One region of the Streptomyces sp. NPDC002499 genome, then DNA from elsewhere that is predicted to be linked to it. Evidence: riboswitches for the same ligand, from Rfam matches in the RefSeq annotation. Region 1 holds a riboswitch; each other region holds the start of a gene.
What was found. Region 1 has a riboswitch for cyclic di-AMP ahead of ACWD5F_RS08745 (M23 family metallopeptidase). Riboswitches for the same ligand answer to the same signal wherever they lie in the genome.
Positions count from the first base shown of each region.

Region 2: another riboswitch for cyclic di-AMP. It lies ahead of ACWD5F_RS45170 (M23 family metallopeptidase); the one in region 1 lies ahead of ACWD5F_RS08745 (M23 family metallopeptidase).
Region 3: another riboswitch for cyclic di-AMP. It lies ahead of ACWD5F_RS32270 (C40 family peptidase); the one in region 1 lies ahead of ACWD5F_RS08745 (M23 family metallopeptidase).

Region 1 covers NZ_JBSFXO010000003.1:145,018-152,851, forward strand. Annotated here, with positions in the region: gene ACWD5F_RS08735 (M16 family metallopeptidase) at 53-1,408, shown strand; gene ACWD5F_RS08740 (M16 family metallopeptidase) at 1,405-2,793, shown strand; cyclic di-AMP (ydaO/yuaA leader) riboswitch at 3,007-3,166, shown strand; gene ACWD5F_RS08745 (M23 family metallopeptidase) at 3,180-3,956, shown strand; gene ACWD5F_RS08750 (GntR family transcriptional regulator) at 4,145-4,837, shown strand; gene ACWD5F_RS08755 (HPr family phosphocarrier protein) at 4,998-5,279, opposite strand; gene ACWD5F_RS08760 (bifunctional acetate--CoA ligase family protein/GNAT family N-acetyltransferase) at 5,462-7,834, shown strand, end outside.
Region 2 covers NZ_JBSFXO010000026.1:3,565-11,398, reverse strand. Annotated here, with positions in the region: gene ACWD5F_RS45175 (aldo/keto reductase) at 1-226, opposite strand, end outside; gene ACWD5F_RS45170 (M23 family metallopeptidase) at 353-1,393, opposite strand; cyclic di-AMP (ydaO/yuaA leader) riboswitch at 1,404-1,561, opposite strand; tRNA gene ACWD5F_RS45165 (tRNA-Met) at 1,865-1,938, opposite strand; gene ACWD5F_RS45160 (alginate lyase family protein) at 2,012-3,133, opposite strand; gene ACWD5F_RS45155 (dihydrofolate reductase family protein) at 3,363-4,493, opposite strand; gene ACWD5F_RS45150 (MarR family winged helix-turn-helix transcriptional regulator) at 4,612-5,133, shown strand; gene ACWD5F_RS45145 (GTP cyclohydrolase II) at 5,249-5,890, shown strand; gene ACWD5F_RS45140 (histidine kinase) at 5,940-7,094, opposite strand; gene ACWD5F_RS45135 (acyltransferase family protein) at 7,265-7,834, shown strand, end outside.
Region 3 covers NZ_JBSFXO010000012.1:154,723-162,556, reverse strand. Annotated here, with positions in the region: gene ACWD5F_RS32280 (ATP-dependent Clp protease proteolytic subunit) at 30-665, shown strand; gene ACWD5F_RS32275 (hypothetical protein) at 673-981, shown strand; cyclic di-AMP (ydaO/yuaA leader) riboswitch at 1,351-1,530, shown strand; gene ACWD5F_RS32270 (C40 family peptidase) at 1,534-2,007, shown strand; gene ACWD5F_RS32265 (ATP-binding protein) at 2,070-2,528, opposite strand; gene ACWD5F_RS32260 (helix-turn-helix domain-containing protein) at 2,742-3,602, shown strand; gene ACWD5F_RS32255 (DUF397 domain-containing protein) at 3,612-3,839, shown strand; gene ACWD5F_RS32250 (8-amino-7-oxononanoate synthase) at 3,904-5,040, opposite strand; gene bioB (biotin synthase BioB) at 5,187-6,416, shown strand; gene ACWD5F_RS32240 (adenosylmethionine--8-amino-7-oxononanoate transaminase) at 6,409-7,716, shown strand; gene bioD (dethiobiotin synthase) at 7,718-7,834, shown strand, end outside.

The sequences.
Region 1 (7,834 bases):
CGGTGGGAAAACCCCGGTTTCCACCGCAGCATTCGCGATCGAAGGGACGTACATGCCCATGGGTCACACGGCCACGGACCAGGCAGACACCGGCGGCCTGACAGCGACCGAGCACCGCCTGGCCAACGGCCTGCGCGTGGTGCTCTCGGAGGACCACCTGACCCCGGTCGCGGCGGTGTGCCTCTGGTACGACGTCGGCTCGCGCCACGAAGTCAAGGGGCGCACGGGTCTTGCTCACCTTTTCGAGCACCTCATGTTCCAGGGCTCGAAGCAGGTCAAGGGCAACGGACACTTCGAACTGGTGCAGGGCGCGGGCGGTTCGCTCAACGGCACCACCAGCTTCGAGCGCACCAACTACTTCGAGACCATGCCCACCCACCAGTTGGAGCTCGCCCTCTGGCTGGAGGCGGACCGCATGGGCTCCCTGCTCGCCGCCCTGGACGAGGAGTCCATGGAGAACCAGCGGGACGTGGTGAAGAACGAGCGCAGGCAGCGCTACGACAACGTCCCCTACGGCACGGCGTTCGAGAAGCTGACCGCCCTCTCCTACCCGGAGGGCCACCCCTACCACCACACCCCGATCGGCTCGATGGCCGACCTGGACGCGGCCACCCTGGAGGACGCGCGCGCGTTCTTCCGCACGTACTACGCGCCCAACAACGCCGTTCTGTCGGTCGTCGGCGACATCGACCCGGAGCAGACGCTCGCCTGGATCGAGCGGTACTTCGGGTCCATCCCGACGCACGACGGCAAGCCCGTCCCGCGCGACGGCGCGCTGCCCGAGATCATCGGCGAGGAGCTGCGCGAGGTCATCGAGGAGGAGGTGCCGGCGCGCGCCCTGATGGCGGCGTACCGGCTGCCCGAGGACGGCACGCGCGCGAGCGACGCGGCCGACCTCGCGCTCACCATTCTCGGCGGCGGCGAGTCCTCCCGCCTCTACAACCGCCTTGTGCGGCGCGACCGTACGGCCGTCGCGGCCGGCTTCGGTCTGCTGCGGCTGGCCGGCGCGCCCTCCCTGGGCTGGCTGGACGTGAAGACGTCCGGTGACTACGAGGTGCCGGTCATCGAGACCGCCATCGACGAGGAGCTCGCCCGGTTCGCCGAGGAGGGCCCCACGGCCGAGGAAATGGAGCGCGCCCAGGCCCAGTTGGAGCGCGAGTGGCTGGACCGGCTCGGCACGGTCGCGGGCCGCGCCGACGAACTGTGCCGCTACGCCGTCCTGTTCGGCGACCCGCAGCTGGCCCTGACCGCCGTGCAGCGCGTCCTGGAGGTGACCCCGGAAGAGGTCCAGGAGATCGCCAAGGCCCGGCTCCGCCCCGACAACCGCGCGGTGCTCGTCTACGAGCCCGTCGCCGCCGAGCACCCCGAGTCCGCCGAGCCCACCGAGAACGAGGAGGCGGCCAAGTGACCGAGCTCGCCGCGATGGAATTCCACCCGCAGCCCCAGGCCGGCGAGGCCAGGCCGTGGGCGTTCCCGGCCCCCGAGCGCGGGACGCTCGACAACGGCCTGACCGTCCTGCGCTGCCAGCGTCCCGGCCAGCAGGTCGTCGCCGTGGAGGTTCTCCTGGCGGCGCCCCTGGAGGCCGAACCGGCCAGCCTGGACGGCGTCGGCACGATCATGGCGCGGGCCTTCTCCGAGGGCACCGACAAGCACTCCGCCGAGGAGTTCGCGGCCGAACTGGAGCGCTGCGGTGCGACGCTCGACGCGCACGCCGACCACCCCGGCGTCCGGATCAGCCTCGAAGTGCCCGCCTCGCGCCTCACCAAGGCCCTCGGTCTGCTGGCCGACGCCCTCAGGGCGCCCGCGTTCGCGGACAGCGAGATCGAGCGCCTGGTCACCAACCGCCTCGACGAGATCCCGCACGAGCTGGCCAACCCCTCCCGGCGTGCGGCGAAGGAGCTCTCCAAGGAGCTCTTCCCGGCCGGCTCGCGCATGTCGCGCCCGCGCCAGGGCACCCAGGAGACCGTCGAGAACATCGACTCGGCGGCCGTACGCGCCTTCTACGAGAAGCACGTCCGTCCGGCGACCGCGACCGCCGTGGTCGTCGGCGACCTCACCGGCATCGACCTCGACGAGCTGCTCGGCGACACCCTCGGCTCCTGGACCGGCTCCTCGGCCGAGCCGCGTCCCGTGCCGCCGGTGACCGCCGACGACACCGGGCGCGTGATCATCGTGGACCGCCCGGGCGCCGTACAGACGCAGCTGCTCATCGGCCGCGTCGGCCCCGACCGGCACGACCGCGTGTGGCCCGCGCAGGTGCTCGGCACGTACTGCCTGGGCGGCACCCTCACCTCCCGCCTCGACCGCGTCCTGCGCGAGGAGAAGGGCTACACCTACGGCGTCCGGGCGTTCGGGCAGGTCCTGCGGTCCGCCCCGGACGGCACCGGGGCCGCGATGCTCGCCATCAGCGGCTCCTTCGACACCCCGAACACCGGCCCGGCGCTTGAGGACCTGTGGACGGTGCTGCGCACGCTCGCCGAGGGCGGTCTGACCGACGCCGAGCGCGATGTCGCCGTGCAGAACCTGGTGGGCGTGGCGCCGCTGAAGTACGAGACCGCGGCGGCCGTCGCGAGCACGCTGGCCGACCAGGTCGAGCAGAACCTGCCCGACGACTACCAGGCGACGCTGTACCGGCAGCTCGCCGCGACCGGCACCGTGGAGGCCACCGCGGCCGCCGTGAGCGCCTTCCCGGTGGACCGTCTGGTGACGGTCCTGGTCGGTGACGCGGCGCAGATCAAGGAGCCCGTGGAGGCTCTCGGGATCGGCGAAGTCACCGTCGTCCCGGCCGAGTAGGACCGGGCGGAGGCGGAGCGAGCGCCACGCGCACGCAGGGGCCCTGGTGACGGATGCGTCACCAGGGCCCCTGTATGTCCGAATTGAGGGAGAGGTTGCCTGTCTGCCCTGTGGCATGCGCTACAAAAGCCGTGATCCGTTTGGGGATTGAAAGTTGTCCCGTTTAGCGTCATCCGGGCTGTCCGTCAGGCACCGCGCCGCATCCGCGGCACCGGACAGTCATCGCCGAGTCCCCGTCCGGCGCGAGCCAGGGGAGCCGGGGACCCATGTCCCTGGGGTGAATCGGACGCCCGCGCGCTGCGCGAGGGGGTCCGTAGGAGACCTTCCTGCTCCGAACCCGTCAGCTAACCCGGTAGGCGAGAAGGAAGGAAAGGACCACCCAGTACATGGCGTTCACCTGCGCCACCGGGAAGCACCGTCGTCCCAGCCGCGTGAAGCGCACCACCGCCCGTGCGGCGGGCGTCGCGGCACTCGCCACCACCGGCGTCGTCGGCACCCTGGCAGCTCCGGCACTCGCCGCGGACAACTCCGCCGAGAGCGCCGTCGAGCAGACCGGTTTCACCCCCGTCATCACCATCGGCGACACGATCGCCGCCAAGATCGACGCCCAGGCCGACGCCCAGAAGGAGGCGGCCGAGGAGGCCGCCCTCAAGAAGGCGGCGGCGGAGGCGGCACGCAAGAAGGCCGCCGCGCGGGCCGAGGAGGAACGCGAGGCCAAGGAGCGCGCCGCCCGGGCCGCCGAGCGCAAGCGCCTCAACACCTTCGTCGCGCCGATCTCGAACTCGTACGTCTCGACGGGTTACAAGAGCGGCGGCTCGCTGTGGTCCTCCGGCAGCCACACCGGCATCGACTTCCACGCGGCCAGCGGCACGACCGTCCACGCGGTCGGCTCCGGCACGGTCGTGGAGACCGGCTGGGGCGGCTCCTACGGCAACCAGATAGTGATCAAGATGAACGACGGGACGTACACCCAGTACGGTCACCTGTCGTCCATCGGGGTCTCGGTGGGCCAGACGGTCACCCCCGGGCAGCAGATAGGCCTCTCCGGCGCGACCGGCAACGTCACCGGTCCGCATCTCCACTTCGAGGCCCGCACGACCCCCGAGTACGGATCGGACATCGACCCCGTCGCCTACCTTCGTTCGCATGGTGTGAACGTCTGACGACGGACCGCGAGATCTTCTTCAGCCCCGGCTCTCCGAGCCGGGGCTTTCGGTCTTTCTGTCCGCTCTCTGTCCAAAAAATATCCATCGATTCCGGTCCCCCGTCGGAAATTCCAGCCGATTGCAATAGAGTCACTGAACACACGTCAACCGGCGACGTTTCACGGGGATTAAGACGGAGGTCGGACATGCGTATTCCGGCGCACTCGGTGTGCACGGCCATCCGGGACGACATCGTCGCCGGTGTCTACGAGCGCGGCGGCCGGCTCACCGAGGAACTGCTGGCGCGGCGCTACGGCGTCTCGCGCGTCCCCGTCCGTGAGGCCCTGCGCACGCTGGAGGCGGAGGGCTTCGTGGTGACCCGGCGGCACGCGGGCGCGTGCGTCGCGGAACCGACCGAGCAGGAGGCCGCCGACCTGCTGGAGATGCGCATGCTGCTGGAGCCGCTCGGCGCCTCCAGGGCCGCGCAGCGGCGCACCGAGGCCCACCTCAAGGTGCTGCGCGGCCTGGTCAGGCTGGGCCAGGAGCGGGCCAGGAGGGGCAACAGCGAGGATCTGCGCTCCCTGGGGGGCTGGTTCCACGAGACGCTCGCCCAGGCCTCCGGCAGCCACGCGCTGACCTCGACGCTGACCCAGCTGCGCCACAAGATCGCCTGGATGTACGCCGTGGAGGCGCCGGCCAACCCCGTGGAGTCCTGGGCGGAGCACGGCGCGATCGTCGACGCCGTGGCGCGCGGGGACGCCGAGCGCGCGCGGGCGATCACCGCCCTGCACACCGAGCACTCGACGAGCGCGCACCGGCTGCGCTTCGGCACCGGGGAGCGCGCGGAGCGTGTGAGGAACTCGCAACATCCCGTAAACATGTCGGGTGTGCGGCATTAACACGGGCGCCGTATACAAAGAGAAGGTAATTCCAGGGGGATTATTTCTGCTGCCCGAACTCGGGAAATTCGAAGGGCTCGCCCGGTAATTCGGGCGAGCCCTTCGGAGTTGCGGGACGGTGTCGTCGAAGTGACGCGTGCCGTATCCCTCAATTCGATTTTCAGACGGTCTCGGGAAGCTCCTCGAGCCCCTCGGCGACCAGCTTCGCCAGCCGGTCGAGCGCGGCGTCCGCGCCCTCGGCCCCGGAGGCGAGGACGATCTCCTCGCCGCCCTGGGCGCCCAGGCCCAGAACCGCGAGCATGGAGGCCGCGTTGACGGGGTTGCCGTCGGACTTGGCGATCGTCACCGGGACGCCTGTGGCCGTGGCGGCTCGGACGAAGATGGAAGCGGGGCGGGCGTGGAGGCCCTCGGCCCAGCCGACGTTGACGCGGCGCTCAGCCATGTGATGCTGCCCTTCAGTGTCTCAGGTTGTCTAGACCATGTTGTCTAGACCAGTTTTCCATAGCGTGCGGTCGGGCCGCGGCCTCGGCCCGACGCACACCCTTCCACCGTCCCCGGCGGACAGGCGTGTTCCCCACAGACTGCCTCGCGCCGTTGTCATACGCGAGCCGTACGCTGGGGCCCATGCAGACCTCGTCGGACCGGCACGAGTACCCCGCCCACTGGGAAGCCGACGTCGTGCTGCGCGACGGTGGCACCGCGCGCGTCCGCCCCATCACCGTCGACGACGCGGACCGCCTGGTCAGCTTCTACGAGCAGGTGTCGGACGAGTCGAAGTACTACCGCTTCTTCGCGCCCTACCCGCGGCTGTCCGCGAAGGACGTCCACCGCTTCACGCACCACGACTTTGTGGACCGGGTGGGGCTCGCGGCCACGATCGGCGGCGAGTTCATCGCCACCGTACGCTATGACCGCATTGGTCCCGAGGGCACGCCCGCGTCCGCTCCGGCTGACGAGGCCGAGGTCGCCTTCCTCGTCCAGGACGCCCACCAAGGACGCGGTGTCGCCTCCGCGCTCCTCGAACACATCGCCGCCGTCGCCCGCGAGCGCGGCATCCGCCGCTTCGCCGCCGAGGTGCTGCCCGCCAACAACAAGATGATCAAAGTCTTCATGGACGCCGGCTACACCCAGAAGCGCAGCTTCGAGGACGGCGTCGTCCGCCTCGAGTTCGACCTGGAGCCCACCGACCGCTCGCTCGCGGTCCAACGCGCGCGTGAACAGCGCGCCGAGGCGCGGTCGGTGCGACGGCTGCTGGTGCCCGGCTCGGTCGCCGTCATCGGCACCGGCCGCACGCCCGGGGGAGTGGGCCGCAGCATCCTCGACAACATCAAGGACGCCGGGTACACCGGGCGGCTGTACGCGGTGAACAAGGCCTTCCCCGACGACCTCAAGGAGCTCGACGGGATCGCCGCCCACCGCTCGGTGCGGGACATCGAAGGACCCGTCGACCTCGCGGTCGTCGCCGTGCCGGCCGACCACGTCCCCGAGATCGTCACCGAGTGCGGCGAACACGGCGTACAGGGACTGGTCGTCGTCTCCGCCGGATACGCCGAGAGCGGCCCCGAGGGACGCGACCGCCAGCGCGAACTCGTCCGCCACGCGCGCACGTACGGCATGCGCATCATCGGACCGAACGCCTTCGGGGTCATCAACACCGCGCAGGAGGTACGGCTCAACGCCTCCCTCGCCCCCGAGCTGCCCCGCCCCGGCCGCATCGGCCTGTTCGCCCAGTCCGGCGCCATCGGCATCGCCCTCCTCTCCCGCCTGCACCGACGCGGCGGCGGCGTCACCGGGGTCACCGGCGTCTCCACCTTCGTCTCGGCCGGCAACCGCGCGGACGTGTCCGGCAACGACGTCCTCCAGTACTGGTACGACGACCCGGACACCGACGTCGTCCTCATGTACCTGGAGTCGATCGGCAACCCGCGCAAGTTCACCCGCCTCGCCCGGCGCACCGCCGCCGCCAAGCCCCTGGTCGTCGTCCAGAGCGCCGGCTCCGCCCCCCAGGGCCACGCCGTCCAGGCGACCCGGCTGCCGCACGCCACGGTGACCACGCTGCTCCGGCAGGCCGGCGTGATCCGCGTCGACACCATCACCGACCTCGTCGACAGCGGACTGCTGCTCGCCCGCCAACCCCTGCCGGCCGGACCCCGGGTGGCGATCCTCGGCAACTCCGAGTCGCTGGGGCTGCTGACCTACGACGCCTGCCTCTCCGAGGGACTGCGGCCGCTGCGGCCGCTGGACCTGACCACCGGGGCGACGGCCGGCGACTTCCACGCGGCGCTGCTGCGCGCGCTCGGCGACGACGCGTGCGACGCGGTCGTCGTCACCGCGATACCCGCCATCGGCGAGACCTCGGTCGCCGACGCCGAACTGGCCGAGGCGCTGCGCTCCGCCGCCGAACAGGTCCCCGGCAAGCCGGTGCTCGTCGTGCACGTCGAGCTCGGCGGCCTCGCCGAGGCACTGTCGGCCGCGGTCGCCACCGCACCCCAGGCCGAGACCAAGCCCTCCGGCGCCCGCCGGCTCCGCCCCTCGCAGCAACTGCCCCCGCCCGTACAGGCATCGGAGACCGCGGCTCCCGACGCGCCCTCCGCCCGCCTCATCCCGGCCTACCCCGCCGCCGAGCGCGCCGTCCGCGCCCTGGGCGAGGCCGTGAAGTACGCGCAGTGGCGCCGCGAGGCCGCCGAGCCCGGCAAGGTGCCCGAGTCCATCGACGCGGACATCGACGAGAAGGGCGCGGCCCGCCTGATCGACGGGATGCTCGCGCGCGGGCAGGGCCTCACCCTCGGTACGGAGGAGACCTGCGAGCTGCTCGGGCGGTACGGGATCCCCGTACGCAGGGCCCTCCCCGCGTTCACCCCGGACGACGCCGTCCGAGCCGCCGGGACCGTCGGCTACCCGGTCGCCCTCAAGGCCACCGCCCCCCACCTCAGGCACCGCGCCGACCTGGGCGGCGTCCGCCTGGACCTGGCGGACGAGGAGCAACTGCGGCGGGCG
Region 2 (7,834 bases), on a different contig from region 1:
TGCCGATGATCGTCTCGGACTCGCCGCCCGAGTTGCCCTCGATCCAGGCCGTGTAGGAGTCGGCGGTGTCGACGAAGTTGCCGCCGGCCGCCGCGTAGGCGTCCAGGACGGCGAAGGAGGTCGCCTCGTCCGCCGTCCAGCCGAAGACGTTGCCGCCGAGGGAGAGGGGGAAGACCTCGAGGTCGGAGGAGCCGAGCTTGCGCAGAGAAGCAGAGGAGGACGTCATGCTTCACATCAACGCCGGCCCCGGAGACCGATCTTCCGCCGGAGCCGCAAAGTTCCCGTAAACAAGCGGAGTCCGCTGTTCCGGGAACCTGGCGAGGTGTGTCGGTGTCTGCCGACGGCTACTGCCTCAGGGGGTGAGGCCCTTGCTGCGCAGCCACGCCATCGGGTCGATCCCGTCGGCCTGGCCGTTCGGGTGGACCTCCAGGTGCAGGTGCGCCCCGGTCACGTTGCCGGTGGCGCCCACGCGGCCGATGACATCGCCGGTGGCGACCTTCTGGCCCACACTCACGCCGATCGACGACTGGTGGCAGAACCACAGCTCCGTACCGTCGTCGAGGGTGAGGATCGTGCGGTAGCCGTACGAGCCCGCCCAGCCGGCCTCCGTGACGGTGCCGCTGTGGATGGCCTTGATGAGCGTGCCCGTGGGGGCGGCGAAGTCGAGGCCCGTGTGGTAGCCGGAGGACCACAGGGAACCGGCCTGCCCGAAGGTGCCGGTGATCGTGTACGAGGCGACCGGCAGCCGGTACTGCGTGGCCAGCTCCGCCAGCTTCGCGGCCTCGGCCTTCTTCTTGGCCTCCGCCTCCGCCTTCTTCTTCGCGGCGGCGGCCTTGGCGGCGGCCGCCTTCTCCGCCTTCGCGGCGGCGTCGTCGACCTGCTTGGAGAGGGAGGCCTCGGTGGCGTACTGGACCTTGCTGTCGACCTGGACCCGCTGCGACTCGGCCTGCGCCATGATGCGGTCGCGCAGCACCTCGCCGGCGTCCTTGGTGCCCTGCGCGGTCTCGCTGGAGGTCACGCCGACGCTGCTGAGCGCGGTCGGGGACCCCTTGGCGGGGCTGGAGGTCTCACCGAAGACCGAGCCGACGTTCGGCAGGTCGGGCACGGAGATGGAGACCGGCGGCTTGCCGGTGTTGGCGCTGGCCATGCCGCCCGCGCTCACCGCGGCTATGACACCGACGCCCAGGACGGTGGAGCTGCGGGCGAATCCCCCGCCACCACCGCGCTGCTTGGAGACGCGGTGGCGACCGCGGTTGGGACGGACGGAATCCTCGGTGGGGTTCCATTCCTCCCAAGGGCCCTCGTCGGTGCGGTATCCGCCGTAGCCGAACGTCTCGTTGTCACGCTGGCTCGGCACGAACGGGGCCGCCGGGGCAGGGGGGTTGGACGCCACCTGGGCGTACTCCTTCCTTCCTTCTCGCCTACCGGGTTAGCTGACGGGTTCGGAGCAGGAAGGTCTCCTACGCGCGTAAACCATTCGTGCGTACACGACGGACTACTTGCGATTCACCCCAAGTTGGTGGTTCCCCGGTTCCCTTGCGGGATTCGGCACGTGCGCACGGAGCCGACTCTTGTGACGGCTGGGACGACCGCGCTGCGTTATCGAACGTTAATAGACACGGGGCAGGGATTCCAAGCTGTTCGGCTTGATCATTAACGTTTTCACGCAGGACGTTCAGGCCATGACCGGTGAAAATCGGGCGAGTTGACCAAGCCTGTGGATCCACACAGGCATTGACGGGATGTCAGTTGTTGGGCGGAGGGCGTTCGCCTGCTCACCGGGCGTGACAACGGTCAGAAAGCCGAGGGGGAAATGACTCAGGGCCGGAGTCCGATGATCCGGACTCCGGCCCTGGGCCGTTAGTAGCGGGGACAGGATTTGAACCTGCGACCTCTGGGTTATGAGCCCAGCGAGCTACCGAGCTGCTCCACCCCGCGCCGTTGTGTTCTCCACTGTACGCCATCCGCGGGACGGGAGTGACCAAGGAGCGGCCGGGGAGCGACGGGCCGGTCAGGCCGCCGGGTTTCCGGCGTGGGTCAGGGTCTCCCAGGAGACGAAGAGATCGTCGGTGCCGGCCGGGCGGGTCTCCTCTGCCAGCTTGTGGGCGGCCGGGACGGAACCGCCGAGCCGGTCCTCCAGATGGTTGAGGGCGACCTCAAGATCCGGACCCATGTTCCGGTCGACCTTCCCGCCGCACAGCCACGCGGGCGGGTTCTCGCCCAGCTGGTAGCGGGCGTGGAAGGCGAGGGCCGCGGTCAGCCGGTCCTTGACCTCGCCGTACAGGTCGACGCCCTGGTGCCAGGCCGTCTCGGCGATGTGGGCGGTGGCGGCGAGCGAGTAGCCGACGTGCTTGAAGTTGCGGCAGGTCTCCTGCGCGACGCCGTCCTTGTACGTCCCCTGCTTGAACCAGTACGTCGTCAGCTTCTGCGGCGTGTTCATGGTCGACCCGGCCACGGTCAGCGGCACCTTGCCGTCCTTCTCCAGGTAGAAGTAGGCGGGCACGCGGTCACGGAACCGGGCGAGGGCGGCGTCGAAGGCCTTGTGGTCGTTGGTGAAGACGGCGATGCCGATCGCCGCGTCGGTCATCGCGAGGTCCCAGTTGCCGTTGTAGTCGGGCAGCTTCTCGGTGACGTACGGCTGATACGCGGTCCGCAGCATCTTCTCGAACCGCGCGACCCGGTCCGCCGGCCACCCGGCCCCCGGCGCGTACCGCACGATCTCCGCGGCCCGCGCCCACGTCGACCCGGCCCACGCGGTCTGGAGCCCCGCGTCCTCCTCGGAGTGCCGCTTGATCTTCGCCGACCAGGCGTCCATGATCTCCCGCGCCTTCAGCGCGTGCTCCTGCTTGCCGGTGACGCTGAAGAGCAGTGCCTGCGTGTACGCGGCGATCGCGTCCTCCCGCTCTTCCACACACCCCTGCGCGACCTTGCCGCCCCAGGGACAGTCGACGTTCTCGTACGGCTCGGGGCGGTACTTGTACGACCCGTACTTGCTGTCCCGCATCTCGAGGAACGCCTTCAGCCACGGCTGCTTCCCGGCGGTGACGATCTTTCGTACGGAGTCCAGCTGCGCCTTGCTGACCAGCACGCCGGGGTGGGTGAACGTGGCGTCCGGGGGGAGGGCGCGGGCCATGGTCCGGGTACCGGTGTCCGTGCTGCCGCACGAGGCGACGGTCACGGTGAGAAGGGGCGCGATCAGGAGCACGGCGGCTCGTTTTCGGGATGACCTCACTGGTACCAGTACCTCCGCGTATGTCCACTCCGGGTCACTCGCAGCGTGACCCTTCGGGGAGTTGGGCGCAGGATCTGTTGGGCCGATCGGACCGTGGGGCGCGTTGGTGTGGGGCTGGAAATGCTCGAGGTCAGCCGAAGAGGTGGCCGTTGGGTTGCTTCGCCTGCTCCTCGTACTCCGGGATCACGACCACCTCGACGCCCTGCCCCGCCAGCAGGCCGTTCCCGTCCGCCGCCGTCACGAACGTGTCCGGCTCGCGCCAGGCCGTGACCACGCGGCGTACGCCCGCGTCGAGGATGAGCTGGGCGCAGGGCTTGGGGCGGGAGGCTCGGTGGGCGCAGGGTTCGAGGCTGCTGTAGATCGTGGCCGACGGGAGGCGGGGGTCCGTGGGGGCGAGTTTGGCCAGGGCCGCCTCCTCCGCGTGGACCACCGGGTCGCCGCCCTCGCGGGAGTGGCCGCGGGCCAGCTCCGTGCCGTCGGCGGCGACCACGACCGCGCCGACGCTGAAGGCGGTGGTGGAGGGCGGGCAGTGGGTGGCCAGTTCGCAGGCGAGGCGGAGCCAGTGGTGGTCGGCGGCGGTGGGGAGCGGGCCGGTGCCGGGGGCGGTGGGCTCGTAGCGCATGAGGACGACGTCCTCGATCTGCCGGGTTTCGAGGAGGCGGAGGCGGCCTGGCTGGTAGGGACCCGGGCCGAAGAGGCGGGGCGCGGTCGGGGTGCCCACGAAGAGCGGGGACAGGACCAGGTGGAGTTCGTCCGCGAGGCCCTCCTGGAGGAGCTGGGTGTGGATCGTGCCGCCGCCCTCGACCATGAGGCGGTCGATGCCACGCGCCTCGTGCAGGTGGGTGAGGAGCTGGCGCCAGTCCAGGTCGGGGCCCAGCGGGACCACGTCGGCGGCGATACCCAGGGAGTGCGCCCGGTCGGCGCCCTTGTCCGTCGTGTACAGGACCTTCTCGCCGCCCGTGTGCCAGAAGTTGGCGGCCGGGGCGAGTTCGCCGGTGCCGCTGACGGTGACCTTGAGGGGGTACTCCGGCCGGCCCGACGCCACACGGGCGGCGCGGCGCTCGGGTGAGTTCACCAGCAGGCGGGGGTTGTCGGCGCGGATCGTGCCGGCGCCGACCAGGATCGCGTCGACGGACGCCCGTACCTCGTCGACCCGGTCGAAGTCGGCCGGGGAGGAGAGCAGCAGGCGCTCGGGGCCGGTGTCGTCGAGATAGCCGTCGAGGGAGACGGCGGCGGACAGCAGGACGAACGGGTGGGGCATCGACGCGCTCTCTCTGCGAGGCGGGGCTGGGTGTACGGGACTCGGTCCACGGAGCCGGGTTCGAGTTCTCTATAAGGCGGGGCTTGGTTCAAGTTTGAAACAAACCTACACTGGTCCCATGACGACTCGCTGGCTCACTCCTGAGGAGCAGCGCGCATGGCGCGCGTACATCGCCGCATCGCAGCTCCTGGAGGACGCGATGGACCGGCAGCTCCAGCAGGACGCCGGCATGCCCCACCTGTACTACTCCATCCTGGCCAACCTCTCCGACGTACCGGACCACCGGCTGCGGATGACCGATCTCGCCGGGCGGACGAAGATCACCCGGAGCCGGCTGACGTACGCGGTGACCCGGCTGGAGAAGGACGGTCTGGTACGGCGCGAGGGGTGTCCGTCCGACAAGCGGGGCAGCACCGCGGTGCTCACCGACGCCGGCATGGAGACCCTGGTGCGGACCGCTCCCGGGCACGTCGAGACGGTTCGCGCGGCCATCTTCGACCATCTCACCCCGGAACAGGTGAGCCAGTTGGAGGAGATCGGCACGGGCATCGTGCGGGCGCTGGAGGGCGACGGGACCGAGGCCACGCGGGAGGACGTCCCGTGGCGCCGCCGGTCGTCCTCGTCCTCGCCCTGTACGTGACCCGGCCCACAAATCAGTTGCTTCAAATTTCAAGCATGGGGTAGGGTCCGTGATCGTGGATCTGCTTCAGTTTTGAAGCAGATCGGTATTCGTCCACCGGACCGGGAGAACCCGCATGCCTGACTTCCCTGCCGCAACGCCGCGCTCCCGCGTCCGGGTCCCGCTGCGCTTCCACGACGGCTACACCGTCGACACCGAGATGGTCACCTTCCACGGCCTGACCGACGGCCAGGAACACGTGGCGGTCGTCCTGGGCGAACCGGCCCCCGGCACGACCCCGCTGGTGCGCCTGCACTCCGAGTGCCTGACCGGCGACGTCTTCGGCTCGGCCCGCTGCGACTGCGGCCCGCAGCTGCGCGAGGCGGTCGAGCGCATAGCCGAGCGCGGCGGCGTCCTGCTCTACCTGCGCCAGGAGGGCCGGGGCATCGGCCTCTACAACAAGCTCGACGCGTACGCCCTCCAGGACCAGGGCCTGGACACGTACGAGGCGAACGCGGCCCTCGGTCTGCCCGAGGACGCCCGCGACTACACGGCCGCGGCCCAGATGCTCCGGTCCCTGGGGATCGACGAACTGGACCTGCTGTCCAACAACCCCGACAAGGCCGACCAGTTGCGCTCCCTCGGCATCTCCGTGCGCGACCGCGTCCCCACCGGTGTCTTCAAGACCGCGCACAACGTCCGCTACCTGCGCGCGAAGGTCCTCCAGACCCACCACACGCTGCCGCTGGGCCAGTTGACCGAGCTGAACGCGGGCTGACGGGCTCGGCAGGGGTCGATCGGAGGCGGGCGCCGCGGCTCGCGCGGGGTCACCACACGCAGGGCAGCCGTACCTCGATCACCGTGGGGCCGCCGACCGGGCTGGACAGTTCCACGGTCCCGTCGAGCGCGGCGACCCGCCGCCGCATGCCGAGCAGCCCCGAGCCGCTCGTCTCGTCGGCGCCGCCGCATCCCTCGTCGGCCACCCGCACCCGCAACCCGCGCTTCGTCCGGGCGAGTTGGACCGAGGCGCGGGACGAGCCGCTGTACTTGGCGGCGTTGGTGAGCGCCTCGGCGACGACGAAGTAGGCGGCGGCCTCGACGGCGGCCGGCGCCCGCACCCCGTCGTCCTCCAACCGTTCGACCTCCACGGTCACTTGGAGCCCGCTGCCGGCGGCGAGCGCACGCACCGCGCCGACCAGGCCGCGGTCGGTGAGGATCGGCGGGTGGATGCCGCGGACGACGTTCCGCAGGTCGGTGAGCGCCTGTTCGGCCTGTGCCTGGGCCTCGTCCAGCAGCTTGCGCCCGGTGTCCGGGTCGCGGTCGTAGGCGCGTTTGGCGAGGCCGATGCGCATGGAGAGGGCGACCAGGTTGGCCTGGGCGCCGTCGTGCAGATCGCGTTCGATACGGCGCAGTTCGGCGCCGTGCGCGGCGATGGCGTCGGCGCGGGTGGCGGCCAACTCCTCGACCCGGGCAGCGAGTTGAGCCTTGGGTGACGGCTTGAGCAGGGCGGTCGACCAGTCTGCCTCCAGATCCGCGATCCGCGTGATCAACGGCAGCACGACCGGCGTCCGCCGCAGCAGCCCGCTCCACACGCCGTCGACGACGAGCCCGACCGGCCACAGCGGCAGCGCGAGGACGATCAGAGCACCGTAGAAGTAGTCGGCGACCATCCACCGGAAGTCCGTGAACGTCCCGGGATCGCGCACGGCGATCCGGATCCGCTCCCGCACGGTCCCGGTGATCGGCTGATAGGCCTCCGGGATCCGCTGCCCGGTCCACGCGGCGGTCGTCCCCCGCTTGGCCCCGGCGATCCTCCGCACCAGCAGCACGGTCTCCGGCAACAGCCACGCCCCGACCACCGCCAGCGTCCCGATGGCCGTGATGAGCAGCACCGTGATGAAGATCCACAGGCAGAACGCCATCAGGGCGGCGAGGAGCAGATGCCCTGTGGCCCGCGCGGCCTGCCGCATCGTTGTCCTCATACGGCAACGCTAAGCGACGGAGGCGGGCGGCGCGGTGTAGCGGGCTACACCCTTTGCCCTGGTGGGAGCGGGCTCCCGTACACCCCTTGAAACCCCCGCACGCGCCCTTTGAACGGCTCGCCCAATTGCGACGTATCAGTCACTGTGGGTGGCACCGGGCTGAGCGTCCGGTGCCGTACGAAGGGGGCCCAGCGATCTCACCGGAACCGAGCCGATCCGTCAGCACGCTCGACGTCGACACGATCGACGCGGGCACGCTCGACGCGCCCGTACGCCCGGCACCGCAGCGGGACGGCGGCTCGTCGGAAGCACGGGTCCCCCGCCATGTGCCGGGTCTGGACGGCCTGCGCGGCCTGGCCGCTCTCTACGTGGTCCTGTTCCACTGCTGGCTGCTGGCCTTCCCCGGTTTCCCGCGCAACTCGGGCCCGTCCTGGCTGGGTTGGCTCATGTACGGCCGTCTCGCCGTCGTCTTCTTCCTCGTCCTGTCCGGCTTCTCCCTGGCCATCTCCGCCGCCCGCAACGGCTGGCACCCGGGCGGCACCGCGCGTTTCCTGAGCCGCCGGGCCTGGCGCATCCTGCCGCCGTACTGGGCGGCCCTCGTACTGAGCGTGGCGGTCGCCTACTTCATCGTCCCCGCCTCGCACTTCGGCCCGCCGAACCTCAAGACGGTCGTGGTGTACGGCCTGTTGGCCCAGGACGTGGCGACGGCACCGACCCCGAACGGGGCGTTCTGGTCGATC
Region 3 (7,834 bases), on a different contig from region 1:
CACAGCAGACGCAGAAGGAGGGGGCACCCATGATCCGACCCACCGCCCGCCATGTCCTGCCCGAGTTCACCGAGCGCACCAGTTCCGGGGTCCGGACGATGGATCCGTACTCGAAGCTGCTGGAGGAGCGGATCGTCTTTCTCGGGACGCCGGTCGACGACGTCTCGGCGAACGACGTGATGGCGCAGTTCATGCACCTCGAGTACCAGGACCCGGACCGGGACATCTCGCTGTACATCAACTCCCCCGGCGGCTCGTTCACCGCGATGTCGGCGATCTACGACACGATGCGGTTCGTCACCTGTGACGTGGAGACCATCTGCCTGGGTCAGGCCGGCTCCTCCGCCGCGGTGTTGCTGGCCGCGGGCACACCGGGCAAGCGGCTCGCGCTGCCGGGTGCGCGCGTGGTCCTCCATCAGCCCGCGTTCTCCGGGCCGATCGAGGGACAGGCCAGTGATCTGGCCATCCAGGCCGAGGAGTTGATGCGGACCCGCGACCTGCTGGAGGAGCTGCTGGTACGGCACACCGGCCGCTCGGCGGAGCAGGTGCACGAGGACATCGAGCGGGACAACATCCTGGACGCGCAGGGGGCGTTGGAGTACGGCCTGGTGGACCGGATCGTCTCCACCCGCAAGACCACGCTCACCCCGCCCGCGGGGAGGTGAGCCGCCGGTGCTCCCACCCGAGCTGCCGCCGCTGCCCGCGTTGACGCGCGCCGAGGGCGAGTTGATCGACCGTTATCTCGACGTGGTCGACCTGCTCGGCCGGATCAACCCGGCGCGGGACGGGGACACCTACCGCGGGCTGCGGGCAGCGCAGGCGTTGGTGTCCAAGGCGGCCGAACTACGGGACGCGCTGGCGCTGATGCACCAGCGGGGCGAGGCCGAGGTGCACGCTCCCACCTTGGCGCGGGCGCTGCGGGTGCTGGACGGCGAGCGCCGCACGGCGCGGCTCACTCTGCCGCCGAGCTCCGCCAGTTGAGGCAGGCGTGGCCGGTTCGGATGTCCGCCGTGCGGTCGGGACGTCCGGACCGGAGGTGAAACGGACCAAATGACGTACCCCCGTTCGGCGGAGTTGCGGCTACTTCTTGGCGACCGTCAAGGTTGCGCAACGCGCGTGATGCGAGGGCCGCATGAGGCGTTCCTGTGCTGGTCCGGGGGGCTGCGCACCCCTGGACACCGGCTCGAACACGGGGGTGTCCACCCGAACGGGTGAGTGGTGAGTAACCCCACAAATCCCCGATTCCGTTGGGCTTTTCGGACATTCATAGGTCAAGATCCCTGTCTGACGACAAGACCCCGCCGCAGCGGCGGGGCGATCCGGGCGGACGCCGAGTCCTACCGCCGCCCGGATGACAGGTCGACAGGATTGCATCGGTAGGAGTGGAGGACCCAAGCACGACGGGTCGCCGGGACGGTCACGCCATGACCGGGTCGAGCAGCCCTTGGGGTGAAGCCGCGTCAGCGGCCGGGCAACTTTGTCAGCCCGAATCCGACAGGTCATCCTTCACAGGCGGCTGACGAAGGGTTGCGCATGTCTGCGCTCAATCGTGTCCCGTCGCTGATGGCCCGGGCCGGTACGGCCTCCGCTCTCACCCTCGCCGCAGTGGGCGGCTCCGTCGTGATCCCCGGTGTCGCATCCGACGCCGCGGCCGCGACACCTGCGACCAAGGCACTTCACATCGCGGCTTCCAAGAAGGGCTCCCCGTACAAGTACGGCGCCACCGGACCACGCCGCTTCGACTGCTCAGGGCTCACGCTGTACTCGTTCAAGAAGGCGGGCAAGAAGCTTCCCCGCACGGCGGCCCAGCAGTACAACAAGACCCACCACATCTCGGCCAAGGGCCGCAAGGCCGGGGACCTCGTGTTCTTCCACTCGGGCTCCAGCGTCTACCACGTCGGCATCTACGCCGGGAAGGGAAAGATCTGGCACGCCCCGAAGACCGGGGACGTGGTACGGCTGCAGAAGATCTGGACGAAGAGCGTCTGGTACGGCCGGGTCAGCTGACTCTCCCGCGGGGGCGACGGCGCCCTGACACGCCGTCGCCCTCGCGGGGCACGACACAGGCTCTACGGCTCCTGCTGTCCCGCGGTCGTGACCGGCCGCGCCGGTACGGTCCACGGAAGTTCGATGGAGACCGTCTTGCCGCCCTCCGGAGTGGCCCGCACCCGCAGCCGGCCGCCGCACTCCGCGGCCAGCCACCGAATGATCACCATGCCCCGGCCGTTGTCCTGTTGGACAGCGGCCGGCAGGCGTTTGGGAAACCGGGGGTGGCTGTCGGTCACCCCGATGCGCAGGTGTTCGTCACGGTCCAGCACGATGTCCACCGTGAAGGTGGGTGACTGGCCGAAGGTGTGCTGTACGGCGTTGGTGGCCAGTTCGGAGACGATGAGCCGGACACTGTCGGCCACCTCGGTGTCGGACGGCAGACCCCACTCCGCCAACGTCGAGACCACATAACCGCGGGCCGTGGCGACCGAGGCGGGTTCGCTCGGCAGAGTGACGGATGCTTCCAGGTGGTCTGCCATGGCGACGTCGTCCCTTTCCCGCGGGACCGGGGTCCGACACAGAGCGGATGGTTCGAGTACGGTCCCGGACTGGTGCTTCGTCGCCAGACTGCCATTACCGCGCCGGTCACGGGTGGCGATCCACCAAGATATGCATATATCTGTCGCTCAAAGCGGTGAACTCTACGACGGGAGACCGTATTTGGGCGGCCCGGAAGGAGTAAGGAGTGACCCATGCAGCACGGACCCGCGGTGCGCCGCCGGAAGCTGGGCGCCGAACTGCGTTCGTTGCGCACCGGGTCGGGGCTCACCAGTGGTGAGGCGGCCCGGATGGTGGGCTGGCATCAGTCGAAGGTGAGCCGGATCGAGACCGGCGCCAGCGGTGTGAAACCGGCCGATGTGCGGTTACTGCTGGATGCCTACGGCGTCTCGGATCCGCAGTTGCGGGAGATGCTCCAGATGCTGGCGGGCTCCGACGAGGGCGGCGGCCGGCACCACTGGTGGCACGCCTACCGCGGGGTGCTGCCGACGACCTACCGCGACTTCATCAGCCTGGAGTCCCAGGCGAGCGCGATGCGGACGCTGGAGACCTCGGTGGTGCCCGGGCTGTTGCAGACGCCCGAGTACGCGCGGGCGGTGACCAGGGCTGCGGTCGGAGGTCTGGACGACGAACGGCTCGACGCGCTGGTCGAGGTGAGGCTCGCCCGACAGGACGTCCTGCGTTCGAATCCGCCGCTGAAACTCAGCGCGATCCTGGACGAGGCGGTGCTGCGCCGGGAGATCGGCGGCCCTGACGTCATGTCACGCCAGCTGGCCCGCCTCATCGAGGCGGCTCGCCTGCCCCAAGTGCGGCTTCAGGTACTGCCGTTCACCGCCGGGGCGCATGTCGGCGTCACCGGACCTTTCGTTGTCTTCTCATTTTCGAGCACTTCTGATCTGGACGTGGTTGTTCTCGACCACTTGACGAGTAGCCTCTACCTCGAACGGAAAGAAGACCTCCAGGCCTACATCGAGGCCTTCAACACCCTTCAGATCTATGCCCTTTCACCCGAGGACTCGTTGGATTACATCGCCGCGATAGGTGACGGCGCGTAAGGAGGCACCATGTCAGCACTGCCTCGGAACGTTCCTTCCAGTACCGATCTGCACGGTGTGCGGTGGCTGCGCAGCAGCTACAGCACGGGAGCCAACAACTGCGTCGAGACGGCGCTGTCGCGCTCCGGCCCCTGGGCGGGGCTGCTCGCCGTGCGCGACTCCAAGGACGCGTCAGGACCCGTCCTGCTCTTCTCCCCCGAGAGCTGGGCGGGCTTCACGGCCGCGTTCGACCTCTGATCGGTTCCGTGTCCCGGACCTGATCAGTTCCGTATCCGGCGGCGCACGGCCGTGTCACGCCGACTCATGGTCGCGTTTCGCCGATCACACCCACAGCGCGTTCGATCTGCGCCTCGGAGAGGTCCGCACGGGCTGTCAGCCTGAGCCGTGAGATGCCGTCGGGCACGGAGGGGGGCCGGAAACACCCCACGACGAGCCCCGCGGCACGGCAGTCGGCCGCCCACCGCAAGGCCCCCTCCGGGGACGGCGCGCGCACGGAGACCACCGCGGCGTCGGGGCGTACCGCCTCGTGCCCCGCGGCGGTCAGGCGTGCGTGCAGTTCGGCCGCGACCGTACGCGCGCGTGCCGCCCGCCCCGGTTCCCGGCGCAGCAGCCCCAGGGCCGCCAGGGCGGCGCCCGCCGCCGCGGGGGCCAGACCCGTGTCGAAGATGAACGTCCGGGCCGCGTTGATCAGATGGTCGATCACCCGCGCGGGACCGAGGACGGCTCCGCCCTGGCTGCCCAGCGACTTGGACAGCGTGACCGTCACGACCACGTCGTCGGCGCCCGCGAGCCCCGCCGCGTGCGGCGCGCCGCGTCCGCCGTCCCCGAGGACGCCCAGCCCGTGCGCGTCGTCGACCAGCAGTCCCGCGCCGTGCTCCCGGCACACCCCGGCGAGCGCCGCGAGCGGGGCCGCGTCGCCGTCGACCGAGAACACCGTGTCGGACACGACGACCGCCGAGCCCTCCGGCCCCTCATGGGTGCGCAGCGCCTTGCGCACGGCCTCCGGGTCGGTGTGCGGGACCACCTGCGTGGTGCCCCGGGCCAGTCGGCAGCCGTCGATGAGGGAGGCGTGGTTGCCCGCGTCGGAGACGATCAGCGAGCCGTGCGGGGCCAGGGTCGTGACCGCGGCGAGGTTGGCCGCGTACCCCGAGGAGAAGACCAGCGCCGCCTCGAAGCCGCAGAAGTCGGCCAGCTCGCGCTCCAGCTCCGTGTGCAGCTCCGTCGTCCCGGTGACGAGCCGCGAGCCGGTCGAGCCGCCGCCCCAGGTGTGCGCCGCCCGCGCCGCGCCCTCGGCGACCTCGGGGTGGTGCGCGAGACCCAGGTAGTCGTTGCTCGCGAGGTCGAGGAGCGGGGAGTCGGCCGGGCGCGGGCGCAGGGTCCGTACGAGCCCGGCCCGGCGGCGCAGCAGCGCCTGCTCGTCGATCCAGCCGAACGCCATGGCTCCTCCGGGCTTTTGTAGGCAGTGGACAGACACTAACCGCAGGTCCCGCAGCCCATGATGTGGCAATACACACACGACGAAGTCCCTTCGTTGTGCGAACTCTCCTTGGCCGGAAGCTGCTCCGTAGGACAGGATCGGCTCTCATGGACCTGCTGAACACGCTGGTGGACAAGGGGCTTCGGCGCGAGCTGCCGACCCGCGAGGAGGCTCTCGCCGTCCTCGCCACTTCCGACGACGACGTGCTCGATGTGGTGGCCGCGGCCGGCAAGGTGCGCAGGCACTGGTTCGGCCGCCGGGTGAAGCTCAACTACCTCGTCAACTTGAAGTCCGGACTGTGTCCCGAGGACTGCTCCTACTGCTCCCAGCGACTCGGTTCCAAGGCCGAGATCCTGAAGTACACCTGGATCAAGCCGGACGAGGCGTCGAAGGCGGCGGCGGCCGGTCTGGCGGGAGGCGCCAAGCGGGTCTGCCTGGTGGCGTCCGGACGCGGACCGACCGACCGTGACGTGGACCGGGTCTCGGACACGATCAAGGCGATCAAGGACCAGAACGAGGACGTCGAGGTGTGCGCCTGCCTCGGCCTGCTCTCCGACGGCCAGGCCGAGCGGCTGCGCGCGGCGGGCGCGGACGCGTACAACCACAACCTCAACACGTCCGAGGCGACGTACGGGGACATCACGACCACGCACACCTACGCCGACCGCGTGGACACCGTGCAGAAGGCGCACGCGGCCGGTCTGTCCGCCTGCTCCGGTCTGATCGCGGGCATGGGCGAGACCGACGAGGACCTGGTCGACGTGGTGTTCTCGCTGCGCGCCCTCGACCCGGACTCGGTTCCGGTCAATTTCCTGATCCCGATGGAGGGCACCCCGCTCTCCAAGGAGTGGAACCTCACCCCGCAGCGCTGCCTGCGCATCCTGGCGATGGTCCGTTTCGTGTGCCCGGACGCCGAGGTGCGCATCGCGGGCGGCCGTGAGGTCCACCTGCGCACGATGCAGCCGTTGGCCCTGAACCTGGCCAACTCGATCTTCCTGGGCGACTACCTCACCAGCGAGGGCCAGGCCGGCCACGCCGACCTGGAGATGATCGCGGACGCCGGCTTCGAGGTGGAGGGCACCGACCAGGTGACCCTGCCGGAGCACCGGGCGACGGCGGGCGCGGGCTGCGGTTCGCACGCGGGCGGCGGCTGCGGGTCCCACGAGGGCGGCGGGAGCGCCGGGTGCGGGTCGCACGCGGGTGGCGACGTCTGCGGCACGGCGACTGCGGAGCCCGTGCCTGCTGCCGCGTCCGCGGCCGCGCTGAACGAACCCCGTACCGACCTGGTCTCGGTCCGTCGCCGAGGTGCCGGAACGGATCTCGCGCCCAATGCCTGACCTGCCCGCCCCGCCCGGCCTGTCCGTCACCGAGCTGCTGGAACTGGACCGACGGCACGTCTGGCATCCCTACGGACCCATGCCGGGCCGGCAGGAACCGCTCGTCGTGGAGTCGGCGAGCGGGGTCCGGCTGAGGCTGCGCGGGGCGGACGGGAGCACGGACGAGGTCGTGGACGGCATGTCGTCCTGGTGGTCGGCGATCCACGGCTACAACCACCCGGTGCTCAACGAGGCCGCGCAGGAGCAGCTCGGCCGGATGAGCCACGTGATGTTCGGCGGCCTGACGCACGAGCCCGCGGTCCGGCTCGTGAAGCACCTTGTCGACATGTCGCCCGAGGGTCTGGAGCACGTCTTCCTGGCCGACTCGGGCTCGGTGTCGGTCGAGGTGGCCGTCAAGATGTGTCTCCAGTACTGGCGTTCGCTGGGCCGCCCCGCGAAACAGCGCCTGCTGACCTGGCGCGGCGGCTACCACGGCGACACCTGGCAGCCGATGTCGGTGTGCGACCCCGAGGGCGGGATGCACGAACTCTGGTCCGGGGTCCTGCCCCGCCAGGTGTTCGTGGACGCGCCTCCGGCCGAGTACGAGGAGTCGTACGCCGACCAGTTGCGGTCGGCGATCGAGCGCCACGCCGACGAACTGGCCGCGGTGATCGTCGAACCGGTGGTGCAGGGCGCGGGCGGGATGCGGTTCCACTCCCCCGCGTATCTGCGGGTGCTGCGGGAGGCGTGCGACGCGCACGACGTGCTGCTGGTGTTCGACGAGATCGCGACCGGCTTCGGGCGCACTGGTGCGCTCTTCGCGGCGGACCACGCGGCCGTGACACCGGACGTGATGTGCGTCGGCAAGGCCCTGACCGGCGGCTACCTGACGATGGCGGCGACCCTGTGCACCGCGCGCGTGGCCGACGGCATCTCGCGCGGCGAGGTCCCGGTGCTGGCCCACGGCCCGACCTTCATGGGCAACCCGCTCGCAGCGTCCGTCGCCTGCGCCTCGATCGAGCTGCTGCTCGGCCAGAACTGGCAGGCGGAGATCAAACGGATCGAGACGGGCCTGCGGAACGGACTGGCACCGGCACGTGAGCTGCCGGGCGTGCGGGACGTCCGGGTCCTCGGTGCCATCGGGGTCGTGCAGCTCGATCACGACGTCGACATGAAGGCGGCCACGGAGGCGGCGGTGCGCGAGGGCGTGTGGCTGCGGCCGTTCCGGGACCTGATCTACACGATGCCGCCGTACGTCACCGGGGACGCGGATCTGGCGCGGATCGCGGACGCGGTGTGCGCGGCCGCGCGGGAGGGATGACATGTCGTCGGTACTGGTGATCACGGGGACCGGCACGGAGGTCGGCAAGACGGTCACGACCGCCGCGGTCGCCGCCGCGGCGCTCGCCGCCGGTCGCTCGGTGGCCGTGCTGAAGGCG